DNA from 2 places in the Mesorhizobium sp. M9A.F.Ca.ET.002.03.1.2 genome. Region 1 is predicted to be linked to the other one. Evidence: predicted binding sites of a transcription regulator. Region 1 holds the regulator's gene; the other holds the start of a gene.
The links. Region 1 encodes LexA, which represses DNA repair genes until DNA is damaged. Its sites were predicted from a motif close to TGTTCNNNNTGTGTTCNG; they were not measured.

Region 2: the regulator LexA is predicted to act here: its motif matches at 2,901-2,918, upstream of dinB (DNA polymerase IV).

What each region holds. Positions count from the first base shown of each region.
Region 1 is NZ_CP034443.1:4,797,353-4,802,786, reverse strand. It holds gene trpD (anthranilate phosphoribosyltransferase) at 1-160, shown strand, start outside; gene trpC (indole-3-glycerol phosphate synthase TrpC) at 165-977, shown strand; gene moaC (cyclic pyranopterin monophosphate synthase MoaC) at 979-1,476, shown strand; gene glp (gephyrin-like molybdotransferase Glp) at 1,476-2,681, shown strand; gene lexA (transcriptional repressor LexA) at 2,785-3,522, shown strand; gene EJ066_RS23140 (ComEC/Rec2 family competence protein) at 3,516-5,434, opposite strand, start outside.
Region 2 is NZ_CP034443.1:5,818,746-5,824,179, forward strand. It holds gene EJ066_RS32235 (hypothetical protein) at 1-250, opposite strand, end outside; gene EJ066_RS28285 (helix-turn-helix transcriptional regulator) at 693-1,388, shown strand; gene EJ066_RS32240 (hypothetical protein) at 1,432-1,911, opposite strand; gene EJ066_RS28295 (hypothetical protein) at 1,946-2,314, shown strand; gene EJ066_RS28300 (GNAT family N-acetyltransferase) at 2,398-2,856, shown strand; gene dinB (DNA polymerase IV) at 2,975-4,216, shown strand; gene EJ066_RS28310 (dihydrodipicolinate synthase family protein) at 4,480-5,379, shown strand.

The sequences.
Region 1 (5,434 bases):
CGCCTATCGCGACACAGTGCTGATGAATGCCGGCGCCGGACTGGTGGTGGCGGGCAAGGCGACGACGCTTGCCGACGGCGTGGCGACGGCGGCGCAAGCCATCGACAGCGGCCGCGCGCTGAAGGTGCTCGACCGACTGGTCGAGATTTCGAACGGATAGAGCCGTGTCTGATATCCTGCGCAAGATCGAAGCTTACAAGCGCGAGGAGATCGCGGCGGCGAAGACGCGCGTGCCGCTTGCTGAGATCAAAGCGCGGGCGAAGGATGCAGAGGCGCCACGCGGCTTTCTCTCGGCCCTTGAAGCCAAACGCAAATCCGGCAGTTTCGCGCTGATCGCCGAGATCAAGAAGGCGAGCCCGTCCAAGGGCCTGATCCGCGCCGATTTCGATCCGCCGGCGCTGGCCAGAGCCTATGCGAAAGGTGGTGCCGCCTGCCTTTCGGTGCTAACCGACGCGCCGTCCTTCCAGGGTGCGCCTGAATTCCTTACCGATGCGCGCGGCGCCGTGACATTGCCCGCTTTGCGCAAGGATTTTCTGTTCGAGCCTTATCAGGTGTTCGAAGCCCGTGCGTGGGGCGCGGACGCCATCCTGATCATCATGGCGAGCGTCGATGACGCCGTGGCCAGGGACCTCGAAGCGACGGCTTTCGAGCTCGGCATGGACGCGCTGGTCGAGGTGCATGACGAGGCCGAGACGGAACGCGCGCTGAAACTGTCGTCGCGGCTGATCGGCATCAACAACCGCAACCTCCGGACGTTCGAAACCAGTCTCGATACCTCGGAGCGGTTGGCGACGATGGTGCCGGCCGACCGCCTGCTGGTCAGCGAGAGTGGTATTTTCTCGCATGACGACTGCCGCAAGCTGGAAAAAAGCGGCATCGGCACCTTCCTCGTCGGCGAGAGCCTGATGCGGCAACAGGATGTGGCCGCCGCAACGCGCCTGCTTTTGACGGGCAAGGCGCCGGCAGAGGCGATCTGATATGACGCCTGCCCTCACCCATCTTGGCGCACAGGGTGAAGCCAATATGGTCGATGTAGGTGACAAGGCTGAGACGACGCGCACGGCGGTCGCCGAGGGCTTTGTCTCGATGCTGCCAGAGACGCTCAAGATGATCGTCGACGGCGATGCCAAGAAAGGCGACGTGCTGGGCACGGCGCGCATCGCCGGCATCATGGCGGCCAAGAGGACGCATGAGCTGATCCCGCTCTGTCATCCGCTGCTGTTGACCAAGATATCCGTCGAGATCGAACCGGACGCGACGCTGCCCGGCCTGAGGGTCACGGCACTGGCCCGTGTCACCGGCAAGACCGGCGTCGAGATGGAGGCGCTGACCGCCGTCTCGGTCGCTTGCCTGACCATCTACGATATGGCCAAGGCGGTCGACCGGGCCATGGTGATCTCCGGCATCAGGCTGGTGGAAAAGACCGGCGGCAAATCCGGCGACTACAAGGTGGGCGCCCAAGGGGCTGGGCAATAATGGCGCTGCTTCCGGTCACCGAGGCGCTCGAGCGCCTGCTTGAAGGTGCTGCGCCCTCGCAAGCCGAAAGCGTCGCCCTGATAGCCGCCGCCGACCGCGTGCTGGCGGAGCCGCTCGTGGCGCTCCGCACCCAGCCGCCCTTCAACGCGTCCGCCATGGACGGCTATGCCGCGCGGGCCGCCGATGTCGCGTCCGTACCCGCAAGGCTTTCGGTGATCGGCATGGCGCCGGCCGGCCGCGGCTTCGCCGGGACGGTCGGTGAGAAGCAGGCCGTGCGCATCTTCACCGGCGCGCCGCTTCCCGCAGGCGCTGACACCATCGTCATCCAGGAGAATGTCCGCGACCTTGGCGGCGGCAGCATCGAAGTGACCGCATCGACGGTTGAAGGCCGCAACATCCGCCGCCTCGGGCTCGATTTCTCAAAGGGCGACGTTCTGCTGGGGAAAGGCCGCCTGCTCGATCCGGCGGCCTTGTCACTGGCGGCGTCAGCCAACCATCCGCAGGTCAGCGTGGTGAAACGGCCGCTGGTCGCCATCATCGCCACCGGCGACGAATTGCTGCCGCCGGGCAGCGACCTCGGCCCAGACCAGATCATCTCGTCCAATGCCTATGGCGTCGCCGCCGCGGCCCGCTCGGTCGGCGCGCGTGTGCTCGATCTCGGCATCGCCGCAGACCGCAAGGAGGCGATCGCCGCGCTGGTGAAAAAAGCGGTCGACGCAGGAGCCGACGTCATCGTCACGTTGGGCGGCGCCTCGGTCGGCGACCACGACCTCGTTCATGACGTGCTGACCGGCGAAGGCATGACGCTCGATTTCTGGAAGATCGCCATGCGGCCCGGCAAACCGCTGATGTTCGGCCGGCTGGGCGGCATCCGCTGCATCGGCCTGCCCGGCAATCCGGTGGCGAGCCTGGTCTGCACGCAGCTCTTCCTGAAGCCGCTGCTTGCACGGCTCGGCGGCCGTGCCTACCGGCAGGACATCCGTGAGGCGCGGCTGGGTGCTGCGATGCCGGCCAACGATCTCAGGCAGGACTATGTACGCGCCATGGTGAAGGAAGAAGCCGGCTTGCTTGAGGCGACGCCGTTCGGCATCCAGGATTCCTCGATGCTCAGAATGCTGGCCGACGCCAACGGGCTGATCGTGCGCGAGCCATTCGCTCCCGCAGCCACGACGGGCGCTGCCTGCAGCGTGCTGATGCTACGCTGAACAAAACGTCAACAGATTCATTAAACTTTAAACGGTTGCGGAACACAACTGGAACAGATAGTGTTTGTTCTGGGTTTGTTTTTTGATTCTGTTGGGGGTCGCGATGCTGACACGCAAACAACATGAACTGCTTATGTTCATCCACGAACGGCTGAAGGAAAGCGGCATTCCGCCTTCCTTCGACGAGATGAAGGAAGCGCTCGACCTCGCCTCCAAGTCGGGAATCCATCGGCTGATCACGGCGCTGGAGGAGCGCGGCTTCATTCGCCGCTTGCCCAACCGCGCCCGCGCGCTGGAGGTGCTGCGCCTGCCCGATTCGATCGCGCCCGGTCTCAATGCGGCGCGCAAATTCTCGCCGAGCGTCATTCAAGGCAGTCTTGGTCAGGGCAACCTCGGACGACAGGTCAAGCCAGCGCCTTCACGCATGCCTGCGGCCGGCAATGACGACGACGTCATTGCCACCGTATCCATCCCGGTGATGGGCCGCATCGCTGCCGGTGTGCCGATCGATGCCATCCAGCACCAGACGCATTCGATCTCGGTGCCGCCGGACATGATCATGGGCGGCGAGCATTATGCCTTGGAGGTCAAGGGTGATTCGATGATCGAGGCCGGCATTTTCGACGGCGACACGGTCATTATTCGCAACGCCAACACCGCCCAGCCCGGCGAGATCATCGTGGCCCTGGTCGACGAGGAGGAAGCGACGCTGAAGCGGTTCCGCCGCAAAGGCGCCTCGATCGCCCTGGAAGCCGCCAATCCGGCCTATGAGACGCGCATTTTCGGGCCTGACCGGGTCAAGGTGCAGGGCAAGCTCGTCGGATTGATTCGGCGTTACTGAGCGGCGGCTTTTTTGGGTTTTTCGGCCTCGCGGTATGGCGGCAGCCCCCTCGCCTCTCGAGAAAACTGTCGCTGTACATGCCAGGGCCGGTACGGTTCTTCGACGGCGAAACGAATTTTTGCGCGCGTCGTCGCCGATTGCGGATCGAAGAAGACGGCGGCACTGCCCATGCGAGCGAGTTGCCGTTTGGTCACGACGAGGACCAGCGGATTGCGGCAGGGATCATAATAGGCTGTCGCATCGTCGATGACGATCAAGTCCGCAAAGGCACAGGCTGGCCGCGCGGTTTTGCGGTCGTCGGCGAGCGCGACGATCGCACCGGACGGATGCCGGGCAAGGCACAGGCCGGCGGTGCAGTAGAAAGGCGCGCCCGGCGGCAGGTCTGCCGGATCGGTGATGTCGAATTGTATATCCGTCTTGGCGAATGTCTCCGGCATGATGATCGTCTCGGCCTTCAGGGCGTGTTTCCAGTTGTCGATGGTAAATTCGTTCGGGCGCGCCCGGTTGACGGCAAGCTCACCGCCGCCGACCGGCAGAGCGACCAGTCGCGCATTCTCCGAGATCAGCACGTCGGGCGTGCGTGTGTCGGAAATCGTCAGCAGGCCGGCAAGCGCAAAAGGAAGCGCCGCGAGCCGCAGCCAGGTCGTCGCCATGGTCGCGATGACAAGAGCGATCGTCGCCAGCAGGACCGACTGCATCGAAATCAGCCCGACCGCGTCGATGGGCGAGCGCTCCGAGATCCATCCGGATAGGACGATCATCGCTGACAGCCCCTTGCCCATCACATAGAGGAAAGGCCCGTCGGCACCGAACGGCATCGCCAGAGCGCTAAGAACGCCGAAAGGCATGACCACCAGCGAAACAACAGGCATGATCGCCAGATTGGCGAACAGGCTGAGTGGCGAGACCCGCTGGAAATGCCATATGGCAAAAAGCGCCGTCGCGCTTCCCGCGATGATGGAGGTCATGGCAAGGCCGCCCATCGCCACCAGGAATTTTCGCGTGACGAAGCCGAGCGGCGATCGTCGCGGCGGTGGCGCGGTGGCCCTGCCTGCTCGGTAGTCGGACCAGCCGGCATAGGCGCCGACGAGCGCCGCGGTCGCGGCGAAGGACATTTGAAAACTCGGCCCGACAACCTCATGCGGCGATACGACGATGACGGCAATCGCCGAGATCGCCAGATTGCGCATGGTGAGCGCCGCCCGGTCGAACAGCACGGCGATCAGCATCACCGCCAGCATGATAAAGCTGCGTTCGGCCGCGACCACGACGCCCGAAATGATGAGATAGGCTGCAATCGAAAAAAGCGCGGCCGCGGCCGCGTATTTCTTGACCGGCCGTCGCGAGGAGAAATCGGGAAACAGCGAAAAGGCGCCGCGCAGCAGCGCCATGACCGTGCCGGCAACCAGCGCCATGTGCAGGCCGGAGATGGAGATGATGTGATAGATGCCGGTGCGCCGCATCGCCTCGTTGATCTCTTCGGGAATGCCAGCGCGCACGCCGACAATCAGCGCGGCGGCAATCTCGCCTTCGGCACCGCCAACTTGACTGCGAACATGGACTGCGATGCTCTCCCGCGCGTTCTCGACTGCGGAAGAAAGACGCGCAGCAAGCGGTGTCCCATCTGGTGAACCATTCGGGGGAATGACCTTTGGCGTGCCAAGGAAAAAGCCGCTGGCGCCGATGCCGGCAAAATAGCTGTCGAACGAGTAATCATAGCCGTCCGGCCGCACCGGGCCGGTTGGTGGCAGCAGCCTGACATAGCCGGTCACTTTTGATCCGGCGGTCATCTCAGGCGGTATCTTCATCGCCGAAGCGCGAATCCGAGCCGGCATGTAGCGCAGCGTTGGCCGGGCGGTCGAGATCACATCGATGGTCAGCCGGATGCGACCGTTCGCCATCCGGTCGAGGC
Region 2 (5,434 bases), 1.0 Mb from region 1:
CGGGGCGCGACGCCGGCACCTCGGGGACCTCGCGGTCAGGCCCGTGGACCTCGCGCACGAACTGGCGCTGCGGCAGCCAGACCGGCGGCGCCAGCCTGGCCGGCGTGACATGCCTGGCTGGCCTGCCATGCCTTGCAGGCCGGCACTGCCTTGCCGAACTGGTTTGCTCGAGCAGCTTTGCCTGCTCGAGCAGCTTCGCTTGCTCTGGCAGCTTCGCTTGCTCTGGCAGCTTGTCGGTGTAGGCGGTCATGGTGTTATTCCGTTTCAAGAGATTGCGTGAATGCCGAAGCTGCTCCCCTCTCCCCGTTTCAAGAGGGCGATCACTTCCGGCGGCCAAGCTTCGCCTCGGCCGCCGCGCGGGTGGCGCCGCCCTGCCCGTTTGCCGGTCGAAGACGATGACCGCCTCGGTGCGGATGCACGAAAGGCCCGCATTGCATCTGCGGAAATTCGTGGCCGGAGCCGTGAGGAGGACGGCTCCGGCCGTTCCGGTCGCCGCCGGTGACGGCAAGGCAACCGGATCCGAGGCGCGAGCCTCGGGCTTCGTCCCGGCCGGGGAGGAGGACAGCCGGGACGGATGGGAAGGCGAAATGGTGCGATGCGGCTTGTGCATGGCTGCATATAAGCATAACTCAAAAATTTATGCAAGCCATTCTTTCATGGACGACACCGATTCTTATGTTTCAGATGGCGCCATGGCGAAAACCTCATTGTCGATCAAGGTCGGAGCGGCGATCCGCAAGGCGCGCAAGCAGCGCGGCCTGGTGATGCGCCACATTGCCGAGCACAACGACACCGACGTCGCCGCCGTCGGCAATTGGGAAACCGGCCGCAACCTGCCCAAGACCGAGAACCTTTTGAAGACCGCCGCCTTCCTGCGCGTCGACCCGGTGGCGCTCGGCAAGGGCGAGGTCGTCTTTCTCGACGATGCCGACAATGTCGCCGACGCCGAGATCGTCACCGACGCCGCCGCCCTGTCCGCCGGCCCGATGGACATCGAGCTTCTGGGCGCCGCGGTCGGTGGCGACGACGGCGATTTCACCTTCAACGGCGAGGTCGCCGGCTATGTCCAGCGCCCGCCCGGCATCGCCCATTTGCGCAAGGTGTTCGCGCTGCATGTGCTTTCCGACTCGATGGTGCCGCGCTACGAGCCCGGCGAGATGCTCTATTGCGGCGGCCGCGATGCCGTGCCCGGCGACCATGTGGTGATCGAGATGTTCCCCGAGGAAAACGAGCGCAACGGCAAGGCCTTCATCAAGAAGCTGGTCAAGCGCACCGCCGCCGAGCTGGTCGTCGAGCAGTACAACCCGCCGAAGACGCTGACCTTCAACCGCTATGCGATCAAGGCCGTCTTCCGCGTCATCCCGCTCAAGGAACTGCTGGGGTACTGAGGGGCGGCGGGGCGCGCCCCCCTCTCCGCCTGCGGGCCTCCCATCAAGCCCGCCTGGATCTCTCCAGGGGAACCTCGCGCTCGCTAAGCATCCGCGCCTCGGCGCGGCGCTGCTGCTGCTCGTCGATGAACGCCGCCTGAATCGAAACCGCCCCGCCCGGCAATCCGTCGGCCCGGCAGGCCTTGCAGACGAGGCGCCCAGAAAGGGCCGCCAGTGGCGTCTGCGCGGTCACCCCGAAACGCTTGAGCTCGGCCGGCTTCCACCATCTGTTGCGGCCGCAGTCGATACACTCGACCGCAATCGAGACGACCTCGGCGATCGTCGCTTCCTTGCCCGGCAATGCCATCGCCCCATACGTCTCCGTTCCTGTTTTGTTCGCATCATTATGGGTTTTTGCTGAAGAGTCGAGTCGGTTCCGCTCAAACCCGTGGAAAAGTTTAACTTGTATCAATTTTTGAGTTATGCTTATATCTTCGCATCGACGAATGATACCGCCGCGGACGATACGGATGGGCGGCAGCATCCGTCGCGGCCGCCGATAGCCCAAGGAAACCAGGATGGACGCCCTCTCCGCCCAATTCGCCCGTGACTGCGGCTATACCGGCGACAGCCCGGCCATGCTGGCGGCCTTGGCGGCCATCCGCCTCGACGGCATAGGCAAGGCCCGCCTGGGCCATGGCCAGCGCAAGGCGGTGATCGACCGGCTGAAGCCGAGCCAGGCCCTGTTCCTGGCGGCGATCCGTCCGGCGCAGTCGGCCGAGGAGGCGATCGAGGACGCCGCCCGCTTCATCGCCTGCTATCGCAACATGCCGCGCTGGCGCCAGGAAAGGCGCGGCGCCGATCTCGCCCGCGCCAGGCAGCAGCGGCTCCTGGCGCGCTTCTTCCGCCGCTACGGCCACCGCCTCTGGGGACGGCAGGCTGCCTGAGCCGGAGGTCGCCGAGAACATCGGCCGCGAATAGCTGGATCGCTCTTGCCGTCGCCAGGCCCGCGCCGTATGTCATCCCCTCGATGAACGAGATCGAATTCCGTCGCGCGCAAGCGCCCGACTTGCCGGCGATTGTGGCAATGCTTGCCGACGACCCGCTCGGCGCGCACCGCGAAGACGCGTCCACGCCGCTCGCGCCCTCCTACCTCGATGCCTTCAGGGCGATCGACGCCGATCCCAACCAGTTGCTGGCCGTGGCCGTCGAAGCCGGACGGGTGGTCGGAACCCTGCAGATCACCTTCCTCCCCGGCATTTCGAGGAAGGGCGCCTGGCGCGGCCAGATCGAAGGCGTTCGCGTCGCCCGGCAATGGCGGTCTCGCGGTGTCGGCAAACGGATGGTCGAATGGGCGATCGACGAGTGCCGTTCGCGCAATTTCAGCTTTGTCCAGCTCACGACCGACAAGAGTCGGTCGCAGGCGCATGCTTTCTACGAGCGCCTCGGTTTCACCGCCAGCCATCTCGGCTACAAGATGGCATTGTAGGCCGGGGCGCCTGTCATCTGCGCTCCTTGACAATCCGCCCACAATGTTCTCTTTATGTTCCGCACGAAACCACCTCAAGACAATGCGGCGTTCGTACCGCCGCGGGCGAACGGGCCGGATGGAAGCCAACATCCTCCACGCGGATCTGGACGCCTTCTATGCCTCGGTCGAACAGTTGCTCGACCCGGCGCTGCGCGGCAAGCCGATCGCCGTCGGCGGCGGCGTCGTGCTGGCCGCTTCCTACGAGGCCAGGGCGTTCGGCGTGCGTGGCGGCATGCCGGGGCGGCGGGCGCGCGAACTCTGCCCCGGGCTGATCTTCGTCGGCGGCCACTTCAAGGACTACCAGCGGCTGGGCGACGCCGCCATTCAAGTGCTCGGCGATTTCACGCCGGTGGTCGAGCGGATTTCCATCGACGAGGCCTTTGCCGACGTCGCCGGCTGCACCCATCTGTTCGGCCAGCCGGCCGAGATCGCCACAGCCATCCGCAGCCGCGTGCGGGCCGAGCTCGGCCTGCCGATCTCGATCGGCGTGGCGCGCACCAAGCATCTGGCCAAGATCGCCTCGCAAGTGGCCAAGCCCGACGGGCTGGTGGTCGTCGATCCGCGCCACGAACTGGAGTTCCTCCACGATCTGCCGGTCGAGCTGATGTGGGGCGTCGGCCCGGTCACTAGGCAGCGCCTGGCCGGCATCGGCGTCAGCACCATCGGCGAGCTGGCGAAAACCAACGGCGGGGCGCTGGAGCGCCTGCTCGGGCCGGCGGCGGGCGAAAAGCTCAACGCGCTGGCGTGGAACCGCGATCCGCGCAAACTCGAGACGCAGCGCCGGGCGCGATCGGCCGGCGCGCAATCGGCGCTCGGCAGGAAACCGGCCGAAGAAAAGGTCTTCGTGCCCACCCTGCTGCATCTGGCCGACAGGGTTGCCACCAGGCTGCGGGCAAAATCGCGGCCCGGCCGCACGGTGACGGTCCGCGTCCGCTTTGCCGATTTGCGTTCGGTGACGCGCTCGATCACGCTCGACCAGCCGATTTCGGCAACCGCCATGCTGGCCGAGATCGCCGAGGCGCTGGTGCGCAAGGTGCTTACCGATCATCCGCACGAAAGGACCATCTCGCTGCTGGCGATCGCCGTCTCGCATCTGGAGCAGCAGGCCTGCCTGCAGCTGGAGCTGCCGCTCGGCCTCGACGACGACAGGCGCCGCCCCGGTACCAGGAAGGGTGCGGCGCGCTGGACCGCAGACCGCGCCATCGACAAGATCCGCGACCGCTTCGGCTGGGAGGCGGTCGGCTATGCCTCGGTGGCGCTCGGCCTGTCACGATCGGTTCCCGACGCTTTTCGCGAGCTGGCCGAAAAGGAATTGTGAGCCGCCATCAATTATAACATCCGCCGAAGAATGCAGCGGCGCAGAATGAAGGCGGTAGCGATCCTTCGCGCCCCCCTCTGTCCCGCCGGCTTCAGAGTCCTGCACCGTCGCGACGGTGCACACAGGATCCCCAGGCCAGCGGCAACGGCAATCATCCGCGTCCGGTTGACGAACCGCATCCGCATGTGAATGATCCGCCGCGCCCGAGCCAGGCTGCTTCGACAGGCCGGCTGAATCAACACCCTCGAACAAAAAGAACCGCAATGACAGGCAACAGCAGGCTGCGCGGCGTGATCGCCGCCATTCCGACCCCGTTCACCAGGGAGCTCGAGCCCGATCTGGACCGCTTCGTCAGGCTGGCCGGCAGGCTTCTGGACGAAGGCTGCGACGCGCTCAATGTGTGCGGCACCACCGGCGAGGCGACGTCGATGAGCCTCGCCCAGCGCAAGGTCCTGATGTCCACCGCCGCCAAGGCCTTGCCGCGCGACCGCTTGATGGTCGGCACGGGGGCCGCGGCGGTCGCCGACGCCATCGAACTCACGCGCCATGCCGGAGACCTGGGTTTCGCCGGCGCGCTGCTGCTGCCGCCTTTTTATTACAAGAACGTTCCCGATGACGGGGTGATCGCCTATTTCAGCGCCGTCGCGGAGATGACGGCGGCACAGGCGGTGCCGCTCTACCTCTATCATTTCCCGGCGCTGTCAGGCGTCCCCTTCCACCCCGCTTTGGTGGCGGCGTTGCGGGAGCGGATCGGCCCGCGTCTCCGCGGCCTCAAGGATTCGTCGGGGGACCTGGCCTATGCCCGGACGGTGGCCGCTGCGGTGCCGGACTTCGATGTCTTTCCGAGCGACGAGGGATCGCTGATTGAGGCGAGAGGCGGCACATTCGCCGGATGCATCTCCGCCACCGCCAACCTCTCGAGCAGGCTTTGCGCCGCGGCCTGGCGCGACGGCGATGCCGACGCGCTCGCCACCGCATCCGCGATCAGAAAACGCGTCGCTTCCGGCCCGCTGATCCCCGGCATCAAGGCGATGGTTGCCGCCATGACGGCCGACGCGGCCTATGCCGCGCCGCTGCCGCCGCTGACGGCGCTCTCCGCCGCCGAGAGCAAAAAGCTCGAGCATGATCTCGAGGCTATTCTCGGCAGACGCGTCGGCGTCTGATGCGCTAATGTCTGTCGCCCAAAAGTGCGCAGCGGTTTTGGGATAACGACATGCA